Regions from separate parts of the Arthrobacter sp. CMU6 genome, predicted to be linked through region 2. Evidence: riboswitches for the same ligand, from Rfam matches in the RefSeq annotation. Region 2 holds a riboswitch; the other holds the start of a gene.
What was found. Region 2 has a riboswitch for S-adenosylmethionine ahead of AC5RWD_RS05860 (DUF1737 domain-containing protein). Riboswitches for the same ligand answer to the same signal wherever they lie in the genome.

Region 1: it holds a riboswitch for S-adenosylmethionine, as region 2 does, so the genes downstream of both, metX (homoserine O-acetyltransferase MetX) here and AC5RWD_RS05860 (DUF1737 domain-containing protein) in region 2, are expected to answer to the same signal.

What each region holds. Positions count from the first base shown of each region.
Region 1 covers NZ_JBNHFL010000007.1:169,164-177,808, reverse strand. The annotation lists gene AC5RWD_RS07110 (CoA-acylating methylmalonate-semialdehyde dehydrogenase) at 1-1,066, opposite strand, end outside; gene mmsB (3-hydroxyisobutyrate dehydrogenase) at 1,115-2,074, opposite strand; gene AC5RWD_RS07100 (LysR family transcriptional regulator) at 2,130-3,062, shown strand; gene AC5RWD_RS07095 (alcohol dehydrogenase catalytic domain-containing protein) at 3,116-4,252, opposite strand; gene AC5RWD_RS07090 (MFS transporter) at 4,366-5,748, opposite strand; gene metX (homoserine O-acetyltransferase MetX) at 6,006-7,220, opposite strand; SAM riboswitch class IV at 7,233-7,348, opposite strand; gene AC5RWD_RS07080 (bifunctional o-acetylhomoserine/o-acetylserine sulfhydrylase) at 7,455-8,645, opposite strand, start outside.
Region 2 covers NZ_JBNHFL010000006.1:48,291-70,800, reverse strand. The annotation lists gene AC5RWD_RS05925 (NAD-dependent epimerase/dehydratase family protein) at 1-730, shown strand, start outside; gene AC5RWD_RS05920 (MMPL family transporter) at 720-2,918, opposite strand; gene AC5RWD_RS05915 (MarR family winged helix-turn-helix transcriptional regulator) at 3,079-3,594, shown strand; gene AC5RWD_RS05910 (class I SAM-dependent methyltransferase) at 3,661-4,476, shown strand; gene AC5RWD_RS05905 (LysE family transporter) at 4,552-5,175, shown strand; partial or broken gene AC5RWD_RS05900 (low molecular weight protein-tyrosine-phosphatase) at 5,292-5,801, shown strand; gene pabB (aminodeoxychorismate synthase component I) at 5,963-8,038, shown strand; gene cls (cardiolipin synthase) at 8,126-9,598, opposite strand; gene AC5RWD_RS05885 (aminodeoxychorismate lyase) at 9,695-10,627, shown strand; gene AC5RWD_RS05880 (EAL domain-containing protein) at 10,777-11,874, shown strand; gene AC5RWD_RS05875 (PLP-dependent cysteine synthase family protein) at 11,876-12,925, opposite strand; gene AC5RWD_RS05870 (aromatic amino acid ammonia-lyase) at 12,922-14,550, opposite strand; gene AC5RWD_RS05865 (NtaA/DmoA family FMN-dependent monooxygenase) at 14,585-15,880, opposite strand; SAM riboswitch class IV at 16,088-16,202, shown strand; gene AC5RWD_RS05860 (DUF1737 domain-containing protein) at 16,216-16,524, shown strand; gene AC5RWD_RS05855 (rhodanese-like domain-containing protein) at 16,521-16,940, shown strand; gene AC5RWD_RS05850 (O-succinylhomoserine sulfhydrylase) at 16,942-18,150, shown strand; gene AC5RWD_RS05845 (YegP family protein) at 18,469-18,843, shown strand; gene AC5RWD_RS05840 (DUF1905 domain-containing protein) at 18,882-19,181, opposite strand; gene AC5RWD_RS05835 (AMP-binding protein) at 19,256-21,799, shown strand; gene AC5RWD_RS05830 (aspartate/glutamate racemase family protein) at 21,787-22,440, opposite strand.

The DNA.
Region 1 (8,645 bases), on a different contig from region 2:
AATCGAACTGCTGCGAGCGCCCGTCAACGACGACCGTGGCTCCTTCGTTTTCCGCTCCCGCAACATAGGAGGCCACGCGGTCCCGGTGCTCCGCGGTGATCAGCGGACCCATCTGGGAGGACGGGTCGGTTCCCGGACCGATCTTGAGGGCCGCCATGCGGCTGGAAATCGCCTCGACCAGGTCGTCGGCGATGTTGCCCACCGCCACCAGGACGCTGACGGCCATGCAGCGTTCGCCCGCCGAACCGTAGGCAGCGGACACCGCAGCGTCAGCAGCCATGTCCAGGTCGGCGTCGGGCAGCACCACCATGTGGTTCTTTGCCCCGCCCAGGGCCTGGACCCGCTTGCCGTGGTCGGCTGCCCGCTTGTAGATGGACTGCGCGATGGGCGTGGAGCCGACGAAGCTCACCGCCTTGACGTCCGGGTGTTCGAGCAGGACGTCAACGGTTTCCTTGTCCCCCTGGACCACGTTCAGCACGCCGGCGGGCAGTCCAGCTTCGGCAAAGGCCTCGGCGATGAAGATGGCAGCGGAGGGGTCCTTCTCGCTGGGCTTCAGCAGCACGGTGTTGCCGCACGCCAGGGCGCTGCCGATCATCCAGAGCGGCACCATGGCGGGGAAATTGAACGGGGTAATGCACGCCACGGCGCCCACCGGCTGACGAACGGAGTGGACGTCGACGCCGCTGGAAACCTGCTCGGAACGCTCACCCTTGAGCATGTGTGACAGGCCGGTGGCAAACTCGATGTTCTCGAGGCCGCGGGAGATTTCACCCTCAGCGTCGGAGAGGACCTTCCCGTGCTCGCTGGTGAGAATGGCCGCGAGCTCGGGCTTGCGCTGGTTCAGGATCTCGCGGACCCGGAAGAAGATGTTGGTGCGCTTGGCCAGGCTGGTGGCCCGCCACGTGGGCAGCGCGGCACGGGCGGCCGCGATGGCCTCCTCGGTCCGGGACACGGAGGCGAGTGCCACCTGCTTCTCCTGCTCGCCGGTGGCGGGGTTGAAAACAGGGCCGAAACGTTCGGCGTCGCTGACGCGGCTGCCGTTGATGAAATGCGGAATGGTTTCCAAGGGAAAGTCTCTTTTCGTGCGTTGCTGACAGGTGCGTGGCTATGGGGATTACTTGGCTGACTCCAGCGAGCCGTCGGCGAGCTTGATGATCATCGAGCAGTCCTTGCCCGCCTCGCCGGCGTCGATGAGCTGCTGGAACAGCTGCTGGACGTGCTTGCCGATCTCGAGCGGCGTGCCGGTGTCCTCGGCGGCGCTGATGGCCAGGCCGATGTCCTTGTTGGCCAGTTCGGTGGTGAAGGTGGGCGCAAAGCCGTTGTTCGAAGCCGCGGTGGGAACGACGCCGGGGACCGGGTACCAGGTCCGCAGCGCCCAGGAGTCGCCCGAGGAGACGGACGCAATGTCCCAGAAGACCTGCTTGTCCAGGCCCAGCCGGTCCGCCAGGACGGCACCCTCGGCGGTGGAGGCGAGGTTGATGAAGAGCATCAGGTTGTTGCAGATTTTCGCTGCCTGCCCGGTGGTTGCGCCGCCGGTGGGGATGATGTTGGCTGCCATCGGGCGGATGTAGCCGGTGGCGTCTGCGACGGCGCCCTCCTCGCCGCCCACCATGAAGGTCAGGGTCCCGGCCTTGGCGCCGCTCATGCCGCCGGAGACCGGGGCGTCGACAAAGCGGAAGCCGGCGGCAGCAGCGGCGTCGTGCAGTTCCTGGGCGGATGCGATATCGATGGTGGAGGAGTCCACCAGCAGAGTGCGTGTGTCGGCATGGGCAAGGACGCCGTCGTTGCCAAGGTAGACCGCGCGGGCGTGCTCCCCCTTGGGCAGCATGGTGAACACTACGTCGGCGCCGTCGACGGCCTCGGCAATGCTTCCCACCGGCTTGACGCCGGCTTCCTCGGCCGCGGCGAGCGCCGCGGGGTTGAGGTCAAAACCGCGGACATTGTGCCCGGCCTTCACCAGGTTCGCGGTCATGTTGCCGCCCATGTTGCCGAGGCCGATCCAACCGATAACAGCCATGCGTAAGCTCCTTTGCTTCGGATCCGGCCGCCGGGACCGGAAGGTCTGTGTCCACAATCACACCCTGCTAGAGTGCAATCAAGGGGAAAAATCACAGACGGTATGTGCACTGATGCACACCGATGAAAGGCTTGCCGTGGACCTGAGGCGGCTTCCCAGCCCCGACGACCTGCTGATCCTGCTGACAGTGGCACGCCTGGGCAGGTTCAACGCGGTGGCGGAGACCCTGGGCACCACCCACACCACCATCTCCCGCCGGATCCTCGCCCTGGACAAGCAGCTGGGCGGACGCACCCTCGAACGCAGCCCGCACGGCTGGGAGCTGACCCAGCTCGGCACAGCCGCCGTGGAGGCGGCGGAGGCCATTGAGAACACCCTCGGCTCGCTCTCCGGCCTTATCAGCCAGGACCAGAGCGCCCTGTCCGGGCTCGTGCGCGTGGCAACGACGGACGGTGTCGGAGCCGTGTTCGTCACGCCTGCGCTGGTCCGGCTGCAGCAGCAGAACCCGCAGCTGAACATCGAGATGCTCAGCGCCACGCGGAAGGTCAGCCAGAACAGATCCGGCGTGGACCTGGAAATCGTGGTGGGCCGGACGGACGTCAGCAACGCCCAGACCATCTTCCTGAGCAACTACTACCTGCGCCTCTACGCCAGTGCCGGCTACGCCGCGGAGCACGGACTGCCGGAAACGCTCGACGACGTCGGGCAGCACGGCTTTGTCTCTTACGTTGAGTCCGCACTCCAGGTGGCGGAGTTGGGGCACCGCTGGTCCTCGCAGCTGCCGATGCCTACCTCGAGCTTCCAGGCCACGAGCGTGTTCGCCCAGCTGGAGGCCGTGCGGCAGGGCGCAGGCATCGGGCTGCTGCCGAACTTCATGGTGGCGGGGCAGCCGGACTTCGTTCCCGTGCTCGCCGACGACTTCGAGCGCCAGCTCCCCATCTGGGCGGTGGCGCGTCCGGAGTCCCTCCGCTCGGCCGCGGTGCAGGCGGTCATCGCGTCACTCAAGGAGGAAGTTAAGGCCCGGGCGGGGCTGCTGGCGGGCTGACGTGTCCCCCGCCAGGCTATGTCCCGTCATACCACTGCCAGGCCACGGCCCCGTCAGGCCTTGAACAGGCGCCGCACCACCTGCCCCGACGCCAGCGCATCCAGCCCCTCGTTGATCTCGGCGAGCGGCCTGGTGTCGGTGTGCAGCAGCTCCACGGGCAGCCTGCCCTCCCGCCAATAGCCCAGGTAGAGCGGGATGTCCCGGCCGGGAACGGCGTCGCCCATGTATGAACCGAGCAGGCGTTTGCCGGCTCCGGCGAACTGCAGCGCGGGAACCGTCAGCTCGGCTGACGGATGGGGCAGGCCGACCGAGACCACGGCGCCGCCCCGGGTCACATGCCCGAGGCACGCGGCAATCACTCCCGCCGAGCCGACCGCCTCGACGGCGACGTCGACCCCGTCGCCGGCGGCTTCCGCGATCAGCTTGGCCGCGTCCTCGGGCGTCCCCACGGCTGTGGCGCCGCAGTCGAGGGCGAGCTGGTGCTTGCCGGAATTGGGATCGATGGCGATCACGCTGCCGGCCCCGGCGAGGGAGGCAGCCATGACGCTGGAAAGGCCAACGGCCCCGAGGCCGAACACGGCCACCGACTGGCCGGCCGTGACAGCGGCGGTGTTGAGCACAGCGCCCATGCCGGTGAGCACGGCGCAACCGAACATCGCCGCGACGGTGTCCGGGACGTCGTCGTCAATCACCACCACCGATTCCCTGGCCACCACGGCGTAATCGGCGAAAGCCGAGACGCCCAGGTGGTGGTTGATCCGCTCCCCTGCCGGGGTCCGCAGCACCGCCTCGCCGTGGAGCAGGTCGCCGGATCCGTTGACCTCGGCCGCCCGGTGGCAGAGCGCGGGACGGCCGGACCGGCAGGCGCGGCAGTCCCCGCAGCTCGGCACGAACACCAGCACCACATGGTCGCCCACGGACACGTCGGAGACGCCGTCACCCACTAACACGACCCTCCCCACCGCCTCATGGCCCAGTGCCATGGGCAGGGGCCGGACGCGCGAACCGTCCACCACGGAAAGGTCTGAATGGCACAGGCTGGAGTACGTGATGGCAACACCCAGCTCGCCGGAGCGCGGCTCCGGCCGGTCCAGCTCCTGCACCACCAGGGGCCGGGCGTCCGTGTAGCTGGGCTTCTCCGACGCAGTGCCGGGGTTGGGGACGGCGGAGTAGAGGACTGCTGCTTTCATGGAAATCCTTGGTCTCGGTAAACGGGCAACTGCCCGGCCCCGCATGGGTGGCGGGTCCGGGCAGCTGTTGAATGCTCGTCATGGCCAGAGGTCAGGGCCTGGGTAAAGCCGGTCTACTTCTTGCCGGCGGCGAGCAGGTCGGCCGTGCCCTGGGCGTCGGCCGCGTCCACGTCGTGGAGCGAGATGCCGCGGGTTTCCTTCAGGAAGAACACCGCGACGGCGGTGATGACGCAGGCGATCAGCAGGTAGATGGCCACGGGAACGGAGGACTTGAAGGTGCCCAGGAGCGACGCGGCGATGATCGGGGCCAGCGAACCGGCAACGATGGAGGTCACCTGGTAGCCCAGCGAGACGCCGGAGTAGCGCATCCGGGTGGGGAACATTTCCGCCATGATCGCGGGCTGGCCGGCGTACATAAGTGCGTGGAACAGCAAGCCGATCATGATGGACGCCAGGATGATCACATCATTCTTGGTATCCATCATCGGGAAGGCGAAGAAGCCCCACGTGGCTCCCAGGATGGCACCGGCCATGTAGACGGGCTTGCGGCCGAAGCGGTCCGACAGCTTGCCGACCACCGGCACAGCGGCAAAGTGCACTGCGTGGGCGAGCAGGAGCAGCAGCAGGATCCGGCTCGTGTCGGCCTGGACCACCGTTTTCAGGTACGTGATGGAGAACGTCACCACGAGGTAGTAGAGGATGTTCTCGGCAAAGCGCAGGCCCATGGCAGTGAAAACGCCGCGCGGGTAGCGCTTGAAGACCTCGGCAACGCCGTAGCCCTTGTGCCCGGCCTCGACTTCCTTGCGGGCCTCGAGGAAGATCGGGGCGTCATTGACCTTGGTGCGGATGTAATAGCCGATCACGACGATCACCGCGGAGAGCCAGAACGCCACGCGCCAGCCCCAGCCAAGGAACGCTTCCTGGGTCAGGGTGGAGGACAGGATGAACAGCACGGCGGTGGCGAGCAGGTTGCCCATGGGCACGGCGGACTGCGGCCAGCTGGCCCAGAAGCCGCGGGACTTGCTGGGGCTGTGCTCTGCCACGAGGAGGACCGCGCCGCCCCATTCGCCGCCGACAGCGAAGCCCTGGGCGAACCGCAGGAAGACCAGGAGCGCGGGTGCCCAGTAGCCGATCTGCTGGAACGTCGGCAGGCAGCCCATCAGGAAGGTGGAGACGCCCACCAGGATGATGCTCAGCTGCAGCAGCTGCTTGCGGCCGAACTTGTCGCCGAAGTGGCCGAAGACGATGCCGCCGATCGGGCGGGCAACGAAGCCAACGGCGTAGGTGAGGAAGGCGGCGATGATGCCATCCAGCTCCGTGCCGGCATTGGGAAAGAATGTCTTGCCAAAGACCAGGGTGGCAGCCGAGGCGTACAGGAAGAACTCATACCACTCCACCACGGTGCCGGCCATGGACGCCGTGACGACTTTCTTCAGGCCTGAGGCCTTGATATCGGTTTCCTCTGTACGCCTTGCGGCGGAGCTTTCCGTACTCATTGCGAACTCCTTCGGCGTCTTCCTCGACACCACGGGGACCAGTCGGTGGCGAACGGGTGTGATGCGCACCACGAACGCCGGATTCAACGAGTATGGTCTGCCGAAGACGCAAGCTCAACGCCAAATAGTGCAGGGCACATCTGCATAAATGCACAGGGAGGAACCGGCATCGCCGCGCCACAGCAGGAAGACGGCCGCCGTGGAGGCACCGGCGTGGCCCCGGCCACGGTCGGGTTCCGGCCGAGCGGCGGCGCGCATCAATTGAGGAGGTGAGCCCTGAGCTGGGCGTTCAGCTGACCGATCTCCGTGAGGAACCCGTCGTGGCCGATCGGCGAATCGATCATGTGGACATCCACATTCCCCGGCAGGGCCTCGGCGAGTTCCAGCGACTGGGCGGGAAAGTACAGCCGGTCCGTCTCCACGGCGGCAACGAAGAAGTCTGCGGAGGCCCGCGCCAGGGCTTCCTTGAGTGTCCCCCGTCCCCGGGTGACGTCATGGCTCATGAGTGCTTCCGTGAGGGCGATGTAGCTGTTGGCGTCAAAGCGCCGGACCAGCTTGTTGCCCTGGTGGTCGAGGTAGCTCTCCACCTGGTACCGGCCGCGGCCCGCCAGGGCTTCGGCCTGCAACGGCTCTTCAGGGGTCTGGGCGTTCCTGCCGAACCGGAAATCCAGTTCGTAGGCAGACCGGTAGGTGATGTGCGCGATCCGCCGCGCGAGCGCCAGGCCCTCCGCGGGTTCGGGCCCGCCGTAATAGTCACCGCCGTTGAAATGGCGGTCCTGCCGGATGGCAAGGGTCTGCGCCTGGGCGAAGGCGATTTGTTCAGCCGTGCTCCTGGCGCCGACCGAGATGACACCGCAGCGGCGCACACGCTCCGGGAAGGTCACGGCCCATTCGAGGGCGCGGGCGCCGCCCATGGATCCGCCCACCACGGCGTGCCAGCTCGTGATGCCAAGCCGGTCGGCAAGCCTCGCCTCGGCGACGGTGGAGTCCCTGAGCGTCACCAGCGGAAAGCGTGAACCCCAGGGTTTGCCGTCCGGGGCGGTCGACGACGGTCCCGTGGACCCGTAACAGCCGCCCAGGATGTTGATGGAAATGACAAAGAACCTGTCAGTGTCCGCCGGCGCACCGGGCCCTGCGAGCTGTTCCCACCAGCCCTCCTCGTTTCCGGCACCCCGTGTGACGTGCGTGCTGCCGGTGAGGGCATGCTGAACGAGGATCGCGTTGGAACCGTCCGAGTTGAGCGTTCCCCAGGATTCGTAGGCCAGCGTCACGTCCGGCAGGAAGCCTCCGGCCTCCAGCTCCAGGCTGCCGATGTTGACATACCGGACTGTGCCATCCTCAGTGGTACCGCGGCCATCCTGACTCGTACGGCCGCCATCCTGATTTGTACCGCCGGGAACGGTGCCGTTCAAAGCAGTGCCGTGCGGAGCCCCGGCGGCCGGAAAGTCGGTGCTGCTGACAGAAATCGTCATGGGTAAACCTCTTCTACGCGCTTGCCCGCCGGCAGCTGTCCGGCAGGCCAGGTCTTCACCCGGGGCACCCCACCGCGGAAGGAGGGTTGCCGGCCAGCAAGCCGGGGCTGTCGCTGGCACTCATGACCTGTTGCCCAGTTTACGAAACAGGCGGACATCTTCGCGAAGAATGTGACGGCTGTGTGACTCCCGGCCCGCCGCCCGGGCCGGGAGTTCCACCCGCGGCACCGGAAATCAGGCGCCTTTCGCGGCGCGGAATCCGGCGTCGAGGTCGGCCAGGATGTCATCGATGTGTTCCAGGCCGACGGACAGCCGCACCAGGCCCGGGGCCACCCCAGCCACGCTCTGCTGCTCCGGCGTCAGCTGGCTGTGCGTGGTCGACGCCGGGTGGATGACGAGGGAGCGCACGTCACCGATGTTTGCCACGTGGGAGTGCAGCTCCAGGGCATCCACGAAGCGCTTGCCTGCCTCAGCCCCGCCGGCCACCGTAAAGGCCACCACCGCGCCGGTGCCCTTGGGCCCGTACTTCAGGCCGCGCTCATACCAGGGGCTGGACGGCAGCCCGGCGTAGGCTACGGACTCCACGTCGCTGCGGGCTTCCAGCCAGCCGGCCACCGCCACCGCATTGGCCACGTGGCGCTCCACCCGCAGGCTCAGCGTTTCCAGGCCCTGCGCAATGAGGAAGGCATTGAACGGGGACACCGCGGAACCCAGGTCGCGGAGCAGCTGGACCCGCGCCTTGAGGATGTAGGACAGGTTGGCTCCCAGGGCACCGTCCGCGCCGAGGTCGCGGGCGTAGACCAGGCCGTTGTAGGTGGGGTCCGGCGTGTTGAAGCCGGGAAAGCGCTCCGGGTCCTTGCCGAAGTCGAAGTTGCCCGAATCCACGATGACACCGGCAATGGCGGCACCATGCCCGCCCAGGTACTTGGTGGCCGAGTGCACCACGACGTCCGCGCCCCACTCGAGCGGCCTGATGAGGTACGGCGTGGACAGGGTGTTGTCCACGATGAGGGGAACGCCGGCCTCGTGCGCGGTCCGGGCAACGCCTTCGATGTCCAGGACGTCCTGCCGGGGGTTGGACACCACCTCGGCAAAGAAGAGCTTGGTGTTGGGCTGTACGGCGTCGCGCCACTGCTCAAGGTTGTCCGGGTCGGCCACGAACGTGACGGACACGCCGAACTTCTTCAGGGTGTGGGCAAGCAGGTTGTAGGTGCCGCCATAGAGGCTGGGGCTTGCCACCACGTGGTCGCCGGCCTCGGCGATGTTGAGGATGGCGTACGTTTCTGCGGCCTGGCCGGAGCTCAGGAGCAGCGCGGCGAGCCCTCCTTCCAGGCTGGCGATCCGCTGTTCAACGGCGTCCTGGGTCGGGTTGCCGATCCGGGTGTAGATGGGCGCGATCTCGGCGAGCGCGAAGCGGTCCGCCGC
Region 2 (22,510 bases):
GGCAGGCGCCGTCGTCGTTTTTCCCGAAAGCCTCTACTCCTACAGCGATCCCGAGCGGGTGATGACCGAAGACAGCCCGCGGGAGGCCCGGGGCGGCAAACGCGGCATCCGCGCGGCGCTGCTGCGGGCGCGGGCTGCGAGCGCCACTGACACCGTGTCCGTGGTGGCGGGCGACTTTTTCGGTCCCCGCGTCCGGATGGCCCACGCAGGCGAGCGCATGGTGCCGGCCGTCCTCGCCCGGCGCCCGGTGCAGGTGGTGGGAAGCGCGGACCAGCCGCATTCCTTCACCTACGTTCCGGATTTGGCCGCGGCGATGATCCTGGCCGCCGGGAAGCCTGAACTATGGAACCGGGTTCTGCACGCGCCCACCAACCCGCCGCTCACGCAGCGCCAGATCGCAGAGGCCTTCGCAGCCGCTGCCGGCGTGCCGCCCGCGAAGGTGCGGGCCGTGCCGGGCTGGGTCCTGCGCACCCTGGGGCTCTTCTCGGCCGACACGCGGGAACTCAGCGAGATGCTGTACCAGTTCCAGCGGCCGTTCGTCATGGATTCGCGGGCCAGTGAGGAGCAAATGGGCCTCCATCCGGCTCCCCTGCAGGCGGCAGCCGCGGAGACCGTGAAGTGGTGGCGCTCAGAGCTCGCAGCGGGTCCGGGCAGGGACGCCGGCGGGGACGCCGGCAGGAACGCCGGCGGGGACCCAAGCCGGAACCTAGCGCCGAAGGCTAGCGGATGAGAACTTCCGCCGGGCCTTCCCGCTTGCTGGCTTCCTGCGCCTCGGGCCGGCCGAGCTTACCGGGCCACCAGATGCGCCGGCCCAGGTCGTAGGCCAGGGCGGGAACCAGGAGCGAGCGGACCAGCACGGTGTCCAGCAGCACCCCGAACGCCACGATGAACGCCAGCTGCACCAGGAACATGATGGGGATGACACCCAGGGCGGCAAACGTGGCGGCCAGGACCACCCCGGCGGAGGTGATCACACTCCCCGTCACGCCCAGTCCGCGCAGGATCCCGGGCCGGGTCCCGTGCTTCAGCGACTCCTCGCGAACCCGGCTCATCAGGAAGATGTTGTAGTCCACACCCAGTGCCACCAGGAACACGAAGCCGAACAGCGGCACCGTGGCGTCGGCTCCCGGGAAGCCCAGAATGTTGTTGAATACCAGGGCGGAAACACCCATGGCGGCCGCGTAGGAAAGGACCACCGAGGCAACAAGCAGGACGGGTGCAAGGACGGACCGCAGCAGCACCATGAGGATGAGGAGGATGACGGCCAGGACAACGGGGATGATGGTGGCGAGGTCGCGCTGGGCCGTGGTGTTCGTGTCCAGCGCAGTGGCGGTCACGCCGCCCACCAGGGCACCGGGGTCCACGCTTTTCAAGCTGGTCCGCATCACTGCCACGGCATTCTCCGCCGCATCAGAATCGGCCGCGAAGTCGAGGGTGGCGTTGAGGAGCACCCTGCCGTCGCGCACGGCCGGGCTGGCAGGCGTTCCCGGGGCTCCCGTGATGGGCACACTGCCCTCTGCGAGTTGATAGGCGGCACCCACGCCGTCGGCGGCCTTGACCGCTTCGAGGACTTCCCCGGCTTTGCCCTGGCTGGCGATGATGACCACGGGACTGCCGCTGCCGGCGTCGAAATGGCGCGCCAGGGCCTCCTGGCCGTCCACCGCGTTGGAGGCGCTAAGGATGACGGCCGTCTGCGGCACGCCGCTGGCCTTCAGCTGCAGGATCCCGGCCGAGGCCACCACCAGCAGGAGAACGGATACCATCCACACAGTGCGGGGACGCCGCGACACCAGTGTTCCGGTGGCGCGCCAGAGCCCCTTCTGGCCCTCCAGGCCAGTGGTCAGCTCCGGCTCACGCGCCTCTTCGGGCAGGAGCCTGGGCCGGAACGGCCAGAACGCGGCACGCCCCAGGAGTGCCGCGAAGGCCGGGAGCAGGGTGAGCGCCGCGAACAGGGAGCACACGATGCCCGCGGCCGCCACCGGGCCCAGCGCCTTGTTGGAGTTGAGGTCGGAAAACAGCAGGCACAGCAGGGCGATCGCAACCGTGGCGCCCGAGGCCAGGATCGGGGCGAAGGAGGCCCGCCAGGCGGCGAGCGCGGCGGCGGTGCGGTTGGCCGTGTGCTCGAACGCCTCACGGAGCCGGGCCACGTAGAGCAGGGCGTAGTCGGTGGCGGCGCCGATTACCAGGATGGAGAGGATGCCCTGGCTCTGGCCGTTGAGCTGGATCCAGCCCGCCTTCGCCATGCCGAACACCAGCAGGATGGCGGCGCACAGTGCGAACACGGAGGTCAGGAGCACGGCGAAGGGCAGGATCAGGGAGCGGTAGACAACCAGCAGGATGACAAACACTGCTGCCAGCGCGACGAGCAGCAGGATGCCGTCGATGCCGGCGAAGGCTCCCGTGAGGTCGGCAGCGAGCCCAGCGGGACCGGTGACGAAGGTCTGCGTGCCGTCCGGAGCCGTCGCCCGTACCTCGCTGCGCAACTCTGCGACGGCGTCCGCCGGCTCCGCTGCCGCAATGGACACGATGAACTGCACGGCCTTCTGGTCCTGCGACGGGACCGGCCCCACCACCGCGCTGCCCAGCTGCAGGTCTTCCAGGCTGGCCTTGAGGGCGGCCGCCTCACCCAGCTGTGACGGGGTGAGGGCGCTGCCGCTTTCAATAACGACGACGGCGGGCACCTCGCCGGAGTCCTGGAACTTCTGCTGCCACTCGCGGGCCTTGGTGGCCTCCGCTCCGGCCGGAAGGAAGGACGCCTGGTCATTGGACGAAACCTCATCCAGCCTGCCGAACGTGGGCCCACCGACGCCGGCTATGGCCACCCAGCCGACCACGAGGACTACCGGGATGAGCCACCGAAGCCAGTACGGGATGCTCGGGGTGCGGGCTGCCTGGTGCTTAGGGAAGACCTGGTTCATTGGGAAGACCTCCTGGGCGGGACAGCCATTTCAGGCCGCCGTCGATGGTGATTCCAGCCTAGACTATCTCTACCATGGAGATACATTTACCGTTTCCCGATGGCTGGCCGGCACCCGGGCTGTAAACTCCGGAAGGCAACACCGAGGAGAGGAGGCGGACATGGCCGGGAACCCTGGCATCCCGCAGAAGCCCGACAGGCCTGCATCCGCCAGCCCGGGTACACCGCATCCCCTCGTGCGGCTCCTTCAGGAGTTCACCTTGGAAGCCAACCGCTACGTCGACTCTGCGGGCGGCCGGAACGGCATGCACCGAACCGACCTCAACGCCCTCGCCGTCGTCATGAGGCACGCAGCAAATGGTGACGTCGTGACCCCGGGAACCCTGCGGAAGGAACTGAACCTCAGCTCCCCGGCCACCACGGCGCTGATCGACCGGTTGTGCGGCTCGGGGCATCTGGTCCGCGTGCGCGAAGGGCAGGACCGGCGGCAGGTGCAGCTCCGGATGACGGACAAGGCCTACCGGGACGGCTCCGCCATGTTCACGCCCCTAGCCCGGCACATGGACAGTGCCATGGCCGGGTTCACCGCGCAGGAACTCGAGACGGCCGCCCGGTTCATGGACGCGATGATCGCGGCAACGGTCCAGGCCAGCCAGGAAGCCTCCGGCGCGCCGTAACGGCCCCCTGTTACATGTCCGAAGCTGCTACCTGTCCGGAAGGCGGAGAAGGAGTAGCGTTTCCCTATGAGCGCGCAGCAGCCCGAAGATGTCTACACTCACGGCCACCACGAGTCCGTGGTCCGGGCCCATGCCTCGCGGACAGCTGAAAATTCGGCCGCGTTCGTCATCCCGCACCTTACCCCTGGCGTATCGGTGCTCGACGTCGGGTGCGGGCCGGGCAGTATCACGTGCGACTTCGCGCTGCTGGTGGCCCCCGGAAACGTGACGGGGCTGGACCGCTCCCCCGACGTGATCACCCACGCCCGCGAGCTGGCGGCCGACCGCGGCGTAAAGAACGTGGAGTTCGTGGCGGGCAACATCTACGACCTTGATTTCGAGGACGACACCTTCGATGTGGTCCACGCCCACCAGGTCCTGCAGCACCTGACCGATCCTGTGGAGGCGCTGCGGGAAATGCGGCGGGTGGCCAGGCCTGGCGGCATCGTTGCCGTCCGCGATGCGGACTTCCACGGCATGAGCTGGTATCCCGCCATCCCCGAGCTCGACGAGTGGATGGAGCTCTACCAGCGGATCGCCCGCCGCAACGGCGCCGAGCCCGACGCCGGCCGCAGGCTCGTCTCGTGGGCCCAGGCCGCGGGCTTCACGGATGTGGCGCCGACCAGCAGCAACTGGCTCTACGCCACGGGCCAGCAGCGCCGCTGGCAGGCCAGGGTGTGGGGCGAGCGCGTGCTGCATTCGGCCTTTGCGGAGCAGGCCCTCGAGTACGGCTTCGCGCAGGAGGCCGACCTCACGCGCATCTCGGCCGGCTGGCACCGCTGGGGCTCCACCGACGACGGCTGGTTCCTCATTCCCAACGGCGAGGTCATCGCCCGGGCCTGAAGTTCCTCCAATCCGTCAGCGCCGGTAAACCGTCCCGCGGGACAGCCCACCCCACAGGCCGACTAAGCTTGACGGGTGCAATTCTCCCTTTGGCTGGCCCTCGCGGGCGCCGGCGTCCTCATCAGCTTCACTCCGGGCGCAGGCGCCATCAACACCATGAGCAATTCGCTGACCGCCGGCTTCAAGCGCTCCATCTGGGGCATCCTGGGGCAACAGGCCGCCCTGATTCTGCACGTCATTGTTGTTGCCCTCGGCGTGGGCGTCCTGGTTGCCGGCTCCGAGGTCGCCTTCAACGCAATCCGCTACGCCGGTGCCGCCTATTTGGTGTACCTCGGCATTCGGCAGTTCCTGCGCAAGCCGGACCTGGACCAGGAGAAGGTCGCCGCGCTCCGGAACGAGCCTGCCTGGTCCATGTTCCGCAGGGGCCTGTGGGTCAACCTGCTCAACCCCAAGGCCATCGTGTTCTTCCTGGCGTTCATGCCGCAGTTCATCCGGCCCGCCAGCCCACTCCTCCCCCAGTACGCCGTCCTTGCGGCGACCGTGGTTCTCATCGACATCCTCGTCATGTGGTTCTTCTTCGCGGCGGCGGCGAAATCGTTCCAGCGCTTTACCCACAATGCCCACGGCCAGACCGTGCTCAACAGGATTTTCGGCGTCCTGTTCGTCGCGGTGGGCGTGCTGCTGGCGTTCATCCACTAGTCCCGGCCGGGTACCTTGGCAATCTTGTGACAGGAAAATTCACGAACTTTACGAAGCCTGCTGATAATAAGGACACTTACTAGCCAAGGAGGGCCGGCATCCTCCATGCTTAGCCAATGAACTCAACGACGAGCCCATACCGCGTCATCACCGTCTGCACCGGCAACATCTGCCGCTCGCCCATGGCCGAGCTGATGCTGAGTGCCGCCTTCGCGGAAGCCGGGCTCGCCGACCTCGTGACCGTTGATTCCGCGGGCACCACCGCCTACGAGGCCGGGCGCCCCATCGACCCCCGGGCGGCACGGAAACTCACCACCCACAACCTTTCCTCGGACCGGCACATTGCACGGGAATGGCAATCCCAATGGTTCACCGAGCGGCACCTCATACTGGCGCTGGACGTGGACCACTACGGCTGGCTCCGGGCTTCCGCCCCGGACGACGAGTCGCTGTCCAGGATCCGCATGCTCCGCAGCTTCGACCCCGCCCTCGAGGACCGCGATCCGCTCGAGCAGGGCATCGAGGACCCCTGGTACGGCGGCCACGCCGACTTCGAGGCCGTATGGGACCAGGTCCAGGCCGCTGTCCCGGGCATCGTCCGCTACGTGCAGGACGCCATCAGGCAGGACGCGCTGCTTGCCGGGCGGAACGAAGCAGACACAGTCGCTGCTCCGGTCCGGATGGACGGGCACCGGACACGCAGCGGCAAGCGTCACAGCCTCGCTGCCGGCGTCAGCCCGCTTCACAACGTCCAGGTTGGGGACAGCCAGCAGGTACGCTCTATTTCATGACCCCCGCACCTGTGATCATCGCCATTGACGGGCGGTCCGGCGCAGGTAAAACCACATTGGCCATCGAACTCGCGGCCACGCTGCGGAACCACCACAAGGTCTCGCTGTTCCACCTGGAGGACATCTATCCCGGCTGGGACGGACTCTCCGCCGGCATCGAACGCTACGTCACCACGGTGCTGGCGCCCCTGAGCCGCGGCGAAGCGGCCACGTGGATAAGCTGGGACTGGAAAACCCATCACGACGGCGACCCCCGGGTCACGCTGCCCGCCGAGATCGTCATCGTGGAGGGCGTCGGGGCAGCCGCCGCCGCGGCCAGGCCGCTCCTGGACGCCGTCATCTGGGCGGACGCCCCCGACGCCGAACGCCGCACCCGGGCGCTGGCCCGCGATGGCGAGACGTACGAGCCGTACTGGGACCAGTGGGCCGGGCAGGAGGCGGAGCTCCTGGCCGCGGACGACATTCCGCGGCACGCCGACGTCCGGGTCCTCAACCGCGCGGACGGCACCGCCCCCGTGGACGCCCTGCAGGCCCTCACCTATCTGCCCGCGCTCACCAGCGCCCTGGTTCCCGAGCTGTCGTCGCGCCGCGGCCTGCGCCTGCTGGCGGAACGCATCGACGCCGGCCCTGATCCTGCCGCGCTTTTTCAGGCTTTGTGCGGGACGTCCCGGAACGCGGTCTGGCTGGACTCATCCCTGCGTTCGGCCGGCACAGCCGGTACCGGCCAGGGAACCCCCGCGGCGGAACGCAGCCGCTTCAGTATTTTGGCGGACGACGGCGGCACGTTCGGCCAGTCTGTCCTGCACAGTTCCGGAGTCACCCGGATCACCGCCGGATGCGCCACGGCCAGCGTGTCCGGCCCGTTCTTCCGCTGGCTGGAGACCGTGTGGGGACGGAAGGCGGTGCGCGGACCGGAGGCCTACCCGTGCGACTTCACGCTGGGCTGGCTGGGCTACCTCGGCTATGAGCTGAAGCGTGAAACCGGCGGGCAAGACATTCCCTCGGGCACTCCTGATGCGGGCCTGATCTTTGCCGGCCGGGCCGCCGTCCTGGACCACACGGACAACGCGGTGTGGCTGCTGGCCCTGGACGCGCCGGACGCCGCGGACTGGCTCGCCCGCGCCCGTGATGCGGTGACCGCCGCGGCTGTTGCCGGCGGCAGCAACGGCGTCGGACTTGCGGCGGAAAATGCCGCCGCGCAGGCCCACAACACGGCGCCGGCATTTGCCGGCCGGGACAGCGAGGCGAGCTACAAGCGCAAGATCGCCGAAGCACAGCACCAGATCGCCGAAGGGAATTCCTACGAGGTCTGCCTCACCACCACCCTCGAAGCGGAGGTGCGGGCGCTCGACCCGTGGGCGGCGTACCTTGCCCTCCGGCGGCAGAACCCCGCGCCGTTTGCGAGTTACCTGCGGTTTGGCGGGCTATCGGTGGCCAGCACGTCGCCGGAGCGCTTCCTGCGGATAGCGTCCGACGGCGGCATGCGTGCCGAGCCGATCAAGGGAACCCGCCGCCGGGCTGCTGACCCGGACACCGACGCCGCCCTCCGCCACGACCTGGCCACTTCCCTGAAGGACCGGGCGGAAAACATCATGATCGTGGACCTGCTCCGGAACGACCTCAGCCACTTCGCGGAGCCGGGATCAGTGACCGTCAGCCGGCTGTGCGAGATCGAAAGCTATGCCACGGTGCACCAGCTGGTGAGCACCATCGACGCTGTTCTCCTGCCCGGGTCGCCGCGGGCCGAGGCCGTGGCTGCCTGTTTCCCGGCCGGCTCGATGACCGGGGCGCCGAAGATCAGCACCATGGCCATCCTGGACCGGCTGGAGGATGGTCCGCGCGGTGTCTATTCCGGGGCGATCGGGTACTTCTCGCTGAACGGCGCCACGGATCTGGCCGTGGCGATCCGCACCCTGGTGGTGCAGGAGGACGCTCCGGGCGGAAAGGTAAGGCTCAGCCTCGGCGTCGGGGGGGCCATCACTGCCGATTCCGTGCCCCAGGACGAGTACGAGGAAATCCGCACCAAGGCCTACGGTGTGCTCTCCACCCTGGGGTCCGCCTTCCCCGATTGAGTTTTTGTCCAGATATCGCGAGCTAAAGGGCCTCCGAGCCGCGACAAATGGACAAAACTCCAGGGGTGGCGGGCTGCCGGCGCGCTTCTATTGGACCGTGGCGGTGAGGCGGGCCACGTTGTCCACGTACCTTGCCGCGAGGGGCCGGCGCATCCAGTCCTCGAGCTTCAGCTCATGGGAGATGTCGCGGTAGGTGTCCTCCACCGCGCGCATGCTGTTGACGATGTCCGCGCCCAGCAGCATCACCGAAACCTCCAGGTTCAGGGAGAAGGACCTCATGTCCATGTTGCTGGAGCCCAGGACTGCCACTTCGTCGTCGATGGTGAAGTGTTTGGCGTGGAGCACGAACGGCGCCTTGTAGAGGTAGATCCGGACGCCGGCCCGCAGCAGGGCCTCGTAGTAGGACTGCTGGGCGTGGTGGACCAGGAACTGGTCGCCCTTCTCGGAGACGAACAGTTCCACGTCCACGCCGCGCTGCGCTGCGGTGGTGATGGCGTAGAGCAGGGAGTCATCGGGCACGAAGTAGGGGCTGCAGACGGATATCCGGTGCTGCGCCGAGTAGATCAACGTGTTGAAGAGCCGGAGGTTGTTCTCCGTGGTGAAGCCGGGGCCGCTGGGCACCACCTGGGCGGTGACGCTGCCCGCCGCCGGCCCGGCGGGCAGCTGCAGCTGGTCCTCCAGTGACTCGTCCGTTTCGCTGAGCCAGTCGGTGGCAAAGACGACATTGAGGGTGGGAACTATCGGCCCCCGCAGGCACGCCATCAGCTCGATCCATTCTCGGCCGGCCTTGCGGTGCTTGGGGTTGTTGTAGGAGGGCTCGATCAGGTTCTGCGATCCCGTGAACGCGACGACGCCGTCGATCACCATGATCTTGCGGTGGTTGCGCAGGTCCGGCCGGCGCCACTGGCCGTGGATGGGCAGCAGCGGCAGCATCCGCCGCCACTGGATGCGGCTGGCCTTGAGCCGTTTCAGGAGCTTGTTGTACCCCTTCACGCGCAGCGTTCCGATGTGGTCGAACAGCACGCGGACCTGGACGCCGCGGTCCGCCGCCTCCTCGAGGGCCGTGAGGAGGTCGTCAGTGACGTGGTCCGTGCTCATGATGTAGAACTCGGCGTTGACGAAGTGCTTGGCCTTGCGGACTGCCTCGGTCATGGCGCGGATGGAGTCAGGGTAGCCGGGAAGCAGCTCCACATGGTTGCCGTCCACCAGGGGAATCGACCCGAGCCGGCGGTTGAGTTCGGCCGCGGAGAGGACCCATTCGGGGCCGGAATACTCGCTGGCGACGTCGGAAAGCGCCGCGCTGCCAGCCCGGACCCGCTCGTTGACCAGCTGCTGCTGCTCGGTGCGGCGGCGCGAGAGCCTGAAGTTGCCGAAGAGCAGGAAGAGGATCAGTCCCAGGGCAGGCACGAAGAAGATGCCCAGCAGCCAGGCCATGGCCGTGGTGGGCCGCCGGTTGCCCGGGATGATGCCCACGGCCAGCACCCTGATGACCAGGTCCACTCCGCTGAGCAGCAGGATCAGCCAGGCCGGCAGTGTTTCCGCAAGCGGAAATGGCCACAACACAGATGAAACCCCCGTTATTTCTTACCCTCGCAGCCATTCCGTATGGAGCGGTGAGGCCAGCCTATAGGGCACCGGCCGCACTAAGCTTGAGGCATGACCTCTCGTACCTCCCACACAGTGCTGGTGTTCCTGGATCCGGACTATGAGAACGGCCGGCTTGCCGACCCCGAAAAGCCGCAGCTGATGGCCACCGATCTGGGCGCCACCCGCGGTGACGGGGTGTTCGAGTCCATGCTCGCCGTCGCCGGCCACACGCGGAAGATCCAGGCACACCTGGACCGGCTGGACCGGTCGGCGCAGGCACTGGACCTGGAGATTCCGGGCCAGGACCACTGGCGCCGTGCGGTCGGGACGGGGGTCGCGGCGTTCCGCTCCGACAATCCCGCTTCCTCCCCGGAGCTGGACGAGGCTGTGGTGAAGCTCATCGTCACCCGCGGCGTCGAGGGCGCCTCCGCCCCCACCTGCTGGGTGCAGGTGTCCCCGGTGGCAGCCGCCGGCCGGCGCCAGCGCGAGACCGGCATCGACGTCATCCTCCTTGACCGCGGGTACGACAGCGATGCAGCCGAGCGTGCCCCGTGGCTGCTGCTCGGCGCCAAGACCCTGTCCTACGCGGTGAACATGGCCGCGCTGCGCCATGCCCACAAACAGGGGGCGGATGATGTCATCTTCACATCCTCGGACGGGCGCGTGCTGGAGGGCCCCACGTCCACCGTGCTGCTGGCGAACGTGGAGAAGAACGACGACGGCACAACAGTTAAGCGACTCGTCACGCCGCAGCTGGACAGCGGCATTCTCCCCGGAACCTCACAGGGCGCCCTGTTCGCCGCGGCCAAGGCCGCCGGCTGGGAACTGGGCTACGGCCCGCTGAAGCCCCAGGACCTCGCGGATGCCGACGCCGTCTGGCTGATTTCCAGCATCCGCCTCCTGGCCCCGGTCAATCACATTGACGGGCGCGAAATCGGCACGCCGGCCCTCCGTAAGCAGCTGACCGCCGAGCTGAACGAACTGTTTGCCGGCATCGAGTAACGAAATAGCACCGTTCAAAAAAATGCGGGACAAGCCGGTGCCCCGCGTTGTAGTCTTCTTCCACGGCCAACTGCCCGTACCCGCAGGGGTACTGACACGCGGTCTGGTTCCGGGCTCAGCCGGAATGAGTACGCATAAAGGAATAGCCGATGTCTTGGGACGAGAACTCCCTTCCCGCATTGACGGACTCACTACCCACGGGCCTGGGGGCCAAGGCAGCGCAGCCGGCGGACATGGGGGAGATGACTGTGCGCTGGCAAGCCCACCAGATCATCACTGAACTGCTGGCCGAATCAGATCCGGCCAGCGCGTGGACCCGCGCCCAGCTGCGCGCCCTGCTCGAAGCCCACCCGGCTAATCCCGAACACGTGCTGCTCGAGCACCTCACCGCCACCACCGAGCTGGCCAACGCCGAAAACGGCGCCGTCCCGGTGGGCGAGCCATCCCAGGCCGTGGCAGCGCCTGAGCCTGTACCCTTCACGCGGCGCAGCAGGAACCGGATTGAAGCCATCCTTGCCGACAGGATGCTGATGACCGCATTCCAGCCGATCCGCCGGCTTCCGGAAGGGCACGTGATCGGCGTCGAGGCCCTGACCCGCTTCGTCAGCGACGACGGTGCCAGCGCGGACCACTGGTTCAACGAGGCAGAGTCCGTGGGGCTGGGCACCGACCTTGAGCTCGCGGCACTGCACCGGGCCCTTTCTGCGGCGCAGGCGGTGCCCGATCACATGTTCATCGCCCTGAACCTGACGCCCGCCACATGCGCGGACCCCAGGATCCCGGGACTGCTGGAACATTCCCAGCTGGCTATGGAACGGATCGTCATCGACCTCAATGGCGCGGTCCCCCTCGAGCAGTACCCAACCCTGACGGCCGCCCTCGCCCCGCTGCGGCGCCGCGGATTGCGGATCGCCGTGAACGGCGCCGAGGTCGGCTTCACGTCCATGGACCAGGTCCTGGAACTTCACCCGGACATCATCAAGCTGGACCGGAGTTTTATTGCGGGCATTGAGGACTCCCCGGGCCAGCGCCTGAGGGCCGCGGCCATGGCCGAACTGGCCCGGTACATTGACGCCGTGGTCGGAGCCCAGGGCGTGGAGACGCCGGAGGAGCTCGAGGCCGTGACCGAACTTGGCATGGCCGCTGCGCAGGGCTACCTGCTGGGCAGGCCCTCCGTCCACCCGCTGGACTGGAATGCCTGGATCCGTTCCGAAAGCGAGACGGCCACCAGCGGCCCGGCCTCCTGACCTAGTCCTCCGCAAGATCCGTGGCCAGGCGGATGTGGTTGTCAGCCAGCCACACAGGATTGAAGGCCTTGCTCTGGTAGTTGCTGCCCGTGTCCGGTGCGATCGCCACCACCACTGACCCGGGCGGCGCCGCCCTGGCCACCCGGAGTGCTGCCGCCACCGTCAGGCCCGACGACGGCCCCAGGGACAGGCCTTCGTCGTTGAGCAGCCGGTGCAGCGTGGTGTACACCTCGTCGTTTGGAATCCGCAGGAACCGGTCCAGCAGGCCGCGGTCGAAGACCTTCGGCCAGTCGGGTTTGGGCCAGGAGTTGCCCACGCCGTCCACCAGGATCTGGCCGGGGTGCCCGCCGCTGTAGACCGAGCCGTAGGGGTCCGCGCCGATCACCTCCACGTGCCCCCCGGACTTCTCCTTGAGGTACCGTCCGTTCCCGCTGATGGTGCCGCCGGTGCCCACGCCTGCGACGAAGTGCGTCACCCGGCCCGCCGTCTGCTCCCAGATCTCCGGCGCCGTCCCCTCATAGTGCGCCCGCGGGTTGGCAGGATTGTCGAACTGCAGCGGACGCCAGGCACCGGGGATTTCGGCCGTGATCCGGGCCGCCACCGCCCGCGCGTTCTCCGGCGAATCCGAGGGCGCGCTCCAGTCGGTGAACACCACCCGTGCCCCGTACCGGTTGAGGGCCTCCAGCTTCTCCGAGGAAATGGAGTCACCCGTGACCACCACCACCGGGTGGCCGGTCAGCGCCCCGATCAGGGCGAGCCCGATTCCGGTGTTCCCGGAGGTGCTTTCCACGATGGTCCCGCCGGGCTGCAGCTCTCCGCTGCGCTCGGCCGCCCGGACCATGCTCAACGCGGTCCGGTCCTTGATGGAACCGCCGGGGTTCTCCGATTCGAGTTTGACGAAGACGGTGCTTCCCAGCCCGCGGCTCAGCACGTCCAGCGGCACTAGCGGAGTGTTGCCCACCCGTGCCAGCACCTCGTCGGCGTCCACGGCCGGGTCCAGTATGGGTACCACGTGCCTTGGCTGGCTGCCGCTTCCTGTCACAGTGGTCATGATTCTCCTCCCCCATCATCCGGGCTGGAGCCATTCGGCCCACCCGCGTCCGGTATCCGTAATTCGGGCAGCCCTGCCAGCAGCTCCCCCAGTGCAGCGCGCGCGCTGTCAACCAGCACCGCCGCCGGCAGCTGCCCGGCCAGCAGCTCCGACAGCCGCGCCACTACGGCGCCGGTGGCTGCTCCCAGCCGCCGGGTCTCCGCTTCCCGCAGATCCGTGTCCTGTGCCTCCGCCAACAGGTAGGAGGCCGTCAGCGCCTCGATGGTGAGGAGATTGGCCGCGGCCTCCACCGAGCGCTCCAGCTGCTGGAGGGCCAGCGGGGCAAGCGTGGAGTGGTCCTCGACGTCCGCGGACAGGGTGGGGGCGCCGAGGGTGGCTGGCGCCGCCAGGAACTTCAGCTCCGCCAGCAATCCCGCGGCCGAGTACCACAGCAGTCCCGGCAGGTCTTCGGACGCCAGCGGGGTGCCGGCCCGGGCCGCCTCGAGGTTGAGCTGCCGGATCAGGCGCTGCGGCGGATAGAGCTTGGCGATCCGCCGCTCGCTGCTGATTCCCACATGTGCGAGCCCCAGCCGCAGCGCCTCGAAGGCCAGGGCCAGCTGCATGGGCTGGAAGTTTCCGCCGGACACCATCCGGCCGGAGGCTATGTCCGTGAGGGGGTTATCGCCCCTGCCGTTGAGCTCCACCTCGAGCGCCCCGGCCAAGGCCGTCACTTGGCTCCGGAACGCACCATGGGTCTGCGGTGCGGCGCGGAAGGACAGGGCATCCTGGACAGATACCTGGCGCCGCGGATCCTCCAGCCAGCCGCCGCGCACCAGGCGCCGGACGTTGGCCGCCGAGACGCGCTGGCCGTCCACCGCCTTGGCAGACTGCACAGCCGGCGAGAACGGGCTGAGGTTCCCTCCGCCGTCGTACCTGGCAGTGGCCTCAAGTGACAGCGCCAGCGCGGTGTCCGCCAGATCGGCGAGCCACCGGAGGCGGCGGAGCTCCAGCGCCCCGGCGCCGATCGAATAGGAGTTGGCGCTGACCAGCGCCAGGGCCTCGCCCGGCGCCAGGACCAGCGGTTCCAGCCCGGCGGCGGTGAGCGCTTCCGCGCCGTCCTGCAGGCCGCCGTCGGGAGTCAGCGCCTGTCCCTCACCGATGGCGACGGCGGCAACGGCCGCCAGCTGGGTGAGGTCCGACGAGCCGACGGACCCGTCGCGCGGAACGGCCGGCACCACGTCCCTGTTGAGCAGCTCGGCGTAGAACCGGGCAGTCTCCGGACGCACGCCCGAGCCTCCGCGGGTGAACCCGATGAGCCTTGCCAGGATGAGGGCGCGCACTTCATCGCGGTCCAGCAGCGCGCCGACGCCGCTGTGGTGGTAGCGCACCACCTGCAGCTGGAAGTCAAGGATGGATTCCTGCTCCACGGCCGTGTCACGGCCGGAGCCGAGCAGGGTGTTCAGGCCGTAGACGCGGTGGCCGGAATCGATGGCCGCCTGCACCACCTCACGGGAGAGGCCCACGAGCTCGAGGGCTTCGGCGCTGAGGACCACCTCGACTCCGGGATCGGCGGCCGCTGCCGCCACGTCGTCGGCACGGATGTGGGCCGTGCCGATCAGGAAGGTGCCGTGCCGGAGGCCCGGCATCGGCCCGTCGTGCTCCCTGGCTCCTGTCATGGCGCTAAAAGTCCAGCAGGTTCCGGCGGAATCCGCCGTCGCCGTAGCTCGTCCGCAGCAGTCCCCGGCTCCGAAGCACCGGCGCCAGCCTGTCCAGCACGCCGTGGATGGTGGCCGGATCCACGAAGCCGGAGAAGAGGAACCCGTCGCCGCCCACTGCCGCCCCGGTTTCCTCGAGGTAGTCGGCGATTTCCTCCGCGGTGCCGATGATGCTGTCGCCGGCGCCGCCGCTGCGGGCCTGCAGGATTTGCCGCAGGGTGGAGCCCGGCGGCGCGGCCTTGGAGAAGTGCTCCAGCGTGCCCTGGTTGCTGTTGGTGCTGAGCTCCGGGAGTGGCTCGTCAAGGTCGAACTGCTTGAAGTCGATCACGGACAGATAGGAGATGGAGTTGAGCTGGCTGTCGATGTCCCGCTGCGTGAGCTCCCGGCGGGCAGCCCGCAGCTCCTCGGCTTCGGCCCGGGAACCGGTCACCGTGGGTTTGAGGACGAACAGGACCTTGACGTCGTCGGGGTTCCGGCCGGCCCCGGCAGCCTCGGCGCGGATGGAGTCCCGATACGCCTTCATGCCGTCCACGCCACGGGCAAGGGCTATGGCAACATCCGCGTTCGCACCGGCGAAGGCCTTGCCCCGCGGCGATGCCCCCGCCTGCACCAGCACCGGTTCCTCCGGCAGCGGCGCCGTGTTCAGCGGTCCCCGGACCTTGAAGAACTCCCCGTCGTGGTGGATCGGCCGGACCTTGGTGTGGTCAGCGAAGATGCCTGCCTGCGTGTCCTCAAGGATGGCGTCCGGTTCCCAGCTGCGCCAGAGCTTGCGCACAACGTCCACGAACTCCTCGGCCTTCTCGTAGCGGAGGTCGTGCTCGATCTGCTGGTCCAGCCCGTAGTTCTGCGCGGCGAGGTCGCTGCCCGAGGTCACCACGTTCCAGCCCAGCTGCCCGTTGGAGAAGTGCTGCAGCGTGGCCAGCAGCCGGGCGGCGGTGAACGGCGGATAGAAGGAGGCGCTGATGGTGGGAACAATACCGAGGTGCTCCGTGGCGGAGAGCAGGTACGGCACCAGGGCCAGCGGATCGTGCTTCGGCGCAAAGGACGCCTGCGCCAGCGAGACCTCCGCGCTGCCGCCATAGGTGTCGGGGACGGTGAGCGAATCCTCGATGATGAACAGGTCCAGCCCGGCCCGTTCGAACTCCCGGACCGCATGCTGGTAGGGGGCGGGCTTCTTCCAGTCATAACCGATTCCGTAGCCGGGCGTCCCCCAGCCCTGAACCCCGAAGCCATGGCCCACAAACCATCCAAAGTGCAGCATGGGAGTCACTGTATTCGCGGGCGAATCATTCACTGCAGCCTGGTTTCATCCGGCGTTACGGCGGGTCATCTCCCGTCATTATCCTCCCGGCCACCGGCTTTGTAACCGCAGCGCGTCGATTGCCCTGACCGGCAGTGTCCGGATGCGTTACGGAAGATGACGGCGGCGGCGGTGCGCACCGCCGCCGTCAGTGTTACGTTTTTGGGGAGTAATGAGTACCGGCATTAAGCCCTGACTGGCCGGTCGGCAACCCTCCTTCCACGGCGGGGTGCCTCAGGTGAATACTCGGCATATCGACCACTTCGAGCTGCAAGCGTGAGAAAAGGAGATCCGTCATGTCAGACGCCCCCACCGTTGCAACACTGCCGTCCCAGCAGGATAAACCTGAGGAAAAGCTGTCCTACCGCCTGGTCACGGGTCCGGACGACCGCGCATTCTGTGAGCGCATCTCGGCCGCCCTGGCCGAGGGATACGTCCTGCACGGCAGCCCTGCCGCAACCTTCAACGGCACCACTGTCATCGTGGCCCAGGCCCTCATCCTGCCTGCCGCCATCGCGTCCGCAGATGCTGCCGTCGCCACCGCCGTGGACCGGCTGGACTCCGACGACGACCTTAGCGAAGAAGCCTACGAGGGCCACGCATGAGCTACGCCGGAGACCTCACCCCGCAGGACGCGTGGGCCAGGCTCGAGCAGGGTGCCGTTCTGGTGGACGTGCGGACCGAGGGTGAATGGGCGCACATCGGCATCCCGGAAACCGCGTCCGCGAACGATCAGCGGAATGATCCGCTGTTCATCCAGTGGACCTTTCCCGGCGGCATTCCCAACCCCGACTTCATCGAGCAGCTGAAGCAGCAGGCGCCTGAGGACACCCGGGTGGAGCTGCTGTTCCTGTGCCGCTCCGGCCAGCGCTCCATCGCCGCGGCCATCGCCGCCACCCAGGCCGGTTTCACCGCCTACAACGTCCTCGAAGGCTTCGAGGGCGAACCCGACCGCTACGGTGAGCGCACCGTGAACGGCTGGAAGAACCGCGGCCTGCCGACGAACCTGGGAAAGAACTAAGTTGACCTTTAATCACGACGCCGCCGGCTGGAGCCCGGACACCCAGGCCGTCCGCGGCGGGCTTGACCGCACCAATTTCCAAGAGACCACCGAGCCTGTCTTCCTGAACTCCGGCTTTGTTTACGAGTCCGCCGCTGCCGCCGAACGCGCCTTCACCGGCGAGGATGAGCGCTTCGTCTACTCGCGCTACGGCAACCCGTCCGTGGCCACCTTCCAGGAACGGCTCCGGCTGCTGGAAGGCACGGAGGCATGCTTTGCGACGGCGTCCGGCATGTCCGCTGTGTTCACCGCCCTTGGCGCGCTGCTCGCGGCCGGGGACCGCGTGGTCGCCAGCCGTTCCCTGTTCGGCTCCTGCTTCGTGATCCTTAACGAAATCCTGCCGCGCTGGGGTGTGGAGACCGTGTTCGTGGACGGTCCGGACCTCGAGCAGTGGCGTGTGGCCCTCTCGGTGCCCACCACGGCCGTCTTCTTCGAATCCCCGTCCAACCCCATGCAGGAAATCGTGGACATCGCAGCGGTCAGCGAGCTCGCCCACGCCGCCGGCGCCAAGGTGGTGGCGGACAACGTCTTCGCCACCCCGCTGCTGCAGCGCTGCGGAGACCTGGGCGCCGACGTGGTGGTCTACTCCGGCACCAAGCACATCGACGGCCAGGGCCGGGTGATGGGCGGCGCCATCCTGGGCACCAAGGAATTCATCGACGGGCCGGTCAAGCAGCTCATGCGCCACACCGGCCCGGCGCTTTCCTCGTTCAACGCCTGGGTGCTCACCAAGGGCCTGGAGACCATGGCGCTCCGCGTGAACCACTCCTCCGCCACGGCGCTGCGCCTGGCCGAATGGCTGGAGACCCAGCCCGCCGTCAACTGGGTCAAGTACCCGCTGCTCAAATCGCACCCACAGTTCGAACTGGCGGCCAAGCAGATGAAGGCCGGCGGCACCGTCCTGACGCTGGAGCTTGCGACGACGGCAGGCCAGTCGGGCAAGGAAGCCGCCTTTGCGCTGCTGGACGCCCTGAAAATCATTGACATCTCCAACAACCTGGGCGACGCCAAATCCCTGATCACCCACCCCGCCACCACAACGCACCGGGCCATGGGGCCCGAAGGACGCGCCGCGATCGGACTGAGCGACGGGGTGGTGCGGCTGTCCGTGGGCCTGGAAGATGCGGATGACCTCATCGCGGACCTGGAGCAGGCTCTCAAGCAGATCTGAGTTTTTGCGGCCCTTCGTCGTCCGGCTATTACTTCCCATGGCGGGCTTTGAACGTGGGTTGTGCTGCGCGTCCGTTCGTTTCGGCTGTCCTTGAGAACGAGGCTGCGGCGCGGTTTAGTGGGTGGGCAGGCAGGGTTTACCCAGGGTTTACACGGATGGTCTTGTGAGGCTCCGTGCGCACTGGGCAGACTCGAATAACACCGATGAACCGATGAAACCCCTGTTGGTTCAGCACCACCCAAGGACAGACGCAGCGATGCGTTCGGGGCTGCGGCCGCGAAGACGCTGCGCGCAGCCTCCCTGACCGGAAGGACCGCCATGGCCGGAGTATTTGAAGTTTTTGTTGATGCAGAGTCCCAGTTCCGGTTCCGGCTGAAGGCCCCCAATGGAATCGTCCTCGCAATCTCCGCACCGTTCGAGGACAAGCGTGCGGCCGCGGCCGCAATCGCCGACGTACGCGAATGCGCCGGGACGGGGCTCATCACTGATCTCTCCCCGGCTGGACCCCAGGTCACGGCCCAGCCCGCGGAGCACCCGCGTGCGAAGCCGCAGGTACCTGCCCAGACGCCTTTGTCAGCACGGGCAGACCACCGAAGGCAGGGCTTCGGCACCAAGCGCACGGCGTCGGATGCCACCGGAACGCCGCTGCGCAGGCCAGCAGCGGCGCCTGCCCGCTGGACCGGGGCGGCCTAGCCGCCGTCGCCACATGGTGCCTTTGGGCTGACTGGCTCCTAGTTGCCGACGATCAGCCGGACCTCGACGTCGTCCCCCGCGGTTATGTGGGCCGCCATCCGCACGGCCTTCTTGACCGGCAGCAGGTACGAGCCGCTGCCGGCGTCCGGAAAGACCGAGGTCTGCCACTGATGGCCGGCGATGTGTGCCGTCACCTTCACCGAGCCGAACCCCTTGCGGTGACCCGCGGACTCCTCGTGGATCTCCTCCGAAATGTCCACCGGCAACGTAATGAAGTGCCAGGCGGCTTCGCCCGGGTAGAGCCACAGCTGCGCACGAAAGGCATAGGTCTCAGCCACGGACTGAGTATGGCACGCGTAACAGGAAGCCGGACGGTTTTACTTAGGTAAGCCTTAACTAATATCATCTTCCGGTGACCACGCAGCTTGATTTCGCGCGGGTGCCCTTCGCCGCCGATCTCGCAGGCCACGGGGACAGGCCCGCAATCCTCACCGACAATTTCACTCTCACCTACCGGGAACTCGCCGACAGGGTTGATGCCCTCGCGCTCCGGCTGGGCACCCAGCGCCGCCTGGTGGCATTGGCTGCGGCGAACGACGTCGAATCCCTGGTGGCCTACCTTGCCGCACTCGTCGGCGGCCACCCGCTGATCCTGCTTCCGGAGGACAAGCCGGCGGCGCTAGAGTCCCTGGTGGCCGCGTACGATCCAGACGTCGTGCTGCGTTCCGCCGACGGGCAGACGGTGCTCGAGGAACGCAGGGCGGGCACCCGGCATGAACTCCATCCGGACTTGGCGCTTCTGCTCAGCACATCCGGGTCCACCGGCTCGCCCAAGCTGGTGCGCCTGTCCGCCACCAATCTGCAGGCCAATGCGGAATCGATTGCCGAGTACCTGAACATCGGCCCGGCCGACCGCGCCGCAACCACGCTGCCGATGTCCTACTGCTACGGGCTGTCCGTGATCAACAGCCACCTGCTCCGGGGCGCGGGCCTGGTGCTCACCGACCTGTCCGTTGTTGACCCGTGCTTCTGGGAGCTTTTCCGCGCTGGCGGGGCAACGTCCTTCGCCGCGGTGCCATACACCTTCGAACTGCTCGAACGCGTGGGCTTTGCCGGGATGGACCTCCCCGGCCTGCGCTATGTGACCCAGGCCGGCGGCCGGCTCGCCCCCGAACGTGTGCAGAGCTACGCGGAACTCGGCCGGCGGAAGGGCTGGGAACTGTTCGTCATGTACGGCCAGACGGAGGCCACCGCCCGGATGGCCTACCTTCCGCCCGGGCTGGCCGCCGAGCACCCCGGTGCCATTGGCATCCCGGTGCCGGGCGGTGCCTTCCGCATTGACCCCGTTCCCGGCCTCGAGCACGGCGAACTCGTCTACACCGGACCCAATGTCATGCTCGGCTACGCGGAGACTGCGGAGGATCTCGGCGCCGGCCGCACGGTCCACGAACTCCGTACCGGAGATCTGGCCAGGAAGCACCCCGCCGGTGTCTTCGAGGTGGTGGGGCGGCGCAGCAGGTTCGTCAAGATCGTCGGCCTCCGGGTGGACCTCGGCCAGGTGGAGCGCATCCTGGCCGACCTCGGCGTTGAAGCGGCGAGCGCGGGCACCGACGAGGGCCTCGTCGTCGCGGTCGAGGGCAGCCACGACACGCAGCTGCTGGCCAAGGTCCTCGCGCAGGGCATCGGGCTACCGCGTGCGGCCCTGGAGCTGCACGCCGTCGAGCGTCTCCCCCGCCTGGGCACCGGCAAGGTGGACTACCCGGCCGTCCTTGCACTGTCACAGACTGCCATGCCACAACCGGAGCCGGCCGACTCCGGACCAGACAATGTGCACCGGATCTTCCGCGACACGCTCGAGCGCACGGACATCGGCGACGGCGACACGTTCGTCTCCCTCGGCGGCGATTCGCTGTCCTATGTGGCCACGTCCGTCCGGCTGGAGCAGCTGTTGGGGCATCTCCCCCCGGACTGGCATGTGACGCCGGTCCGCGACCTGGAGCAGCCCGCGGGGAGAAAACCTGCTAGGAAGATGCGCCGGTTCGTTGCCCCGCTCGAAACCAGCATCGTGCTCAGGGCCGTGGCCATCGTGCTCATCGTCAGCACCCACGTGGGGCTGATGAAATGGCCGGGAATGGCCCACGTACTTATGGCGGTCGCCGGGTACAACTTCGCCCGGTTCCAGCTCAGCGGGGAACGGCTTCCCCGGTTCCGGCGCCAACTCACCAGCCTGTCACGGGTGGCGGTGCCCAGTGTGGCCTTCATCGGGGTGGCCTACCTGATCACCGACCGGTACACGGTCGCCAACGTCCTGCTCCTCAACTCCGTGGTCGGTCCCGAAGCCGTGACCACGCAGTGGCATTTCTGGTTCATCGAAGTCCTGGTGTACATCCTCCTGGGCATGACCGCCCTGCTGGCCATACCCTGGGCGGACCGCGCGGAGCGTCGGTTCCCGCTGCTCTTTCCGCTAGCCCTCACTGGCCTCGCGCTGCTCTCGCGCTATGACATCGTTGATCCCGGCATCCCCCACCCGTCGCCGACCCTGTGGCTGTTTGCCCTGGGGTGGGCCATTGCCAGGACCCGGACATGGGTTCAGCGGGGTGCATTATCCGTCCTCGCGGTCCTCACGGTCCCCGGATGCTTCTTCGGGGATACACAGCGTGAGCTGACCCTTGTTGCCGGAATCCTGCTGCTCACCTGGCTGCCCACCGTCCCGGTGCCCAAGGGGCTGCAGCGGCTGGCGGTCCTGCTGGCCAGCGCTTCCCTCTACGCGTACCTCGTGCACTGGCTGGTCTACCCGCTGCTGGATACAATCAGCCCGGTGCTTGCCGTGGCAGCGTCCCTGGCAGCCGGGGTGGCTTACTGGGCACTGTGCACGCGGGTCATGGGCGTCTTTGGCCGGGGCGGCTGGCCTTCGCTCCGGGACAGAATCAAGCGGCGGACGGCTCACACCGCCTGAAGCTCGCGGGATGCCACGGCGGAGATGAGCATGGAGCCGGCGGCCATGACGGGGTCAATGACAGGTATCGCGAACCTGCGCCGCAGGACGTCCGCCATGCCAATGCTCGTCAGGCCAGTGCTGGCCTCCAGGATGACGTCCGCTCCCGCGTCCACCAGCATGTGGGCGGCTGCGAGCGCGTCGAAGATGCCAGTTGGAAGCAGGAAGCCGTCGGGCGTCTCCGCGCTCTCGGCGCCGTCGATCAGGAGCATCCGGTCGCCCAGGGCATCGGAAATGGGACCCGGCACTGAGTGTTTCAGGCCCAGCACACCCACCCGGCCGCCGAAGGCGAGGGCCGCAGCCGCAGATGCGGAGCCGGCGCCCACCACGGGGATGTCCAGCAGGGCCCGCGCCTCCGGCAAACCGGGATCGGCGGCGCAGCTGATGACCAGCGCGTCGACGTCCGGCGCCATGTCCAGGGCAAGTTCCACCACCTTCGGCACGGCACGCTGCAGCGACTCAGCGTCATAGACTCCGGAAGGCTGGTCCGGAATGCACCGCGTCGTGACATCGAACCCGAAGGTCTCGCGCAGCAGCCTTCCGTGCGAGTTGAGCAGACGCCGGTCTGTGGTGGTCATAGCCCTGATGAGTCCAACGCGCATGGTCCGTTCCTTCCGCGGGCAGTTCTTGTGGTTCCACACTAGCCAGCCGACATTTCAGGCGGTTTACCGG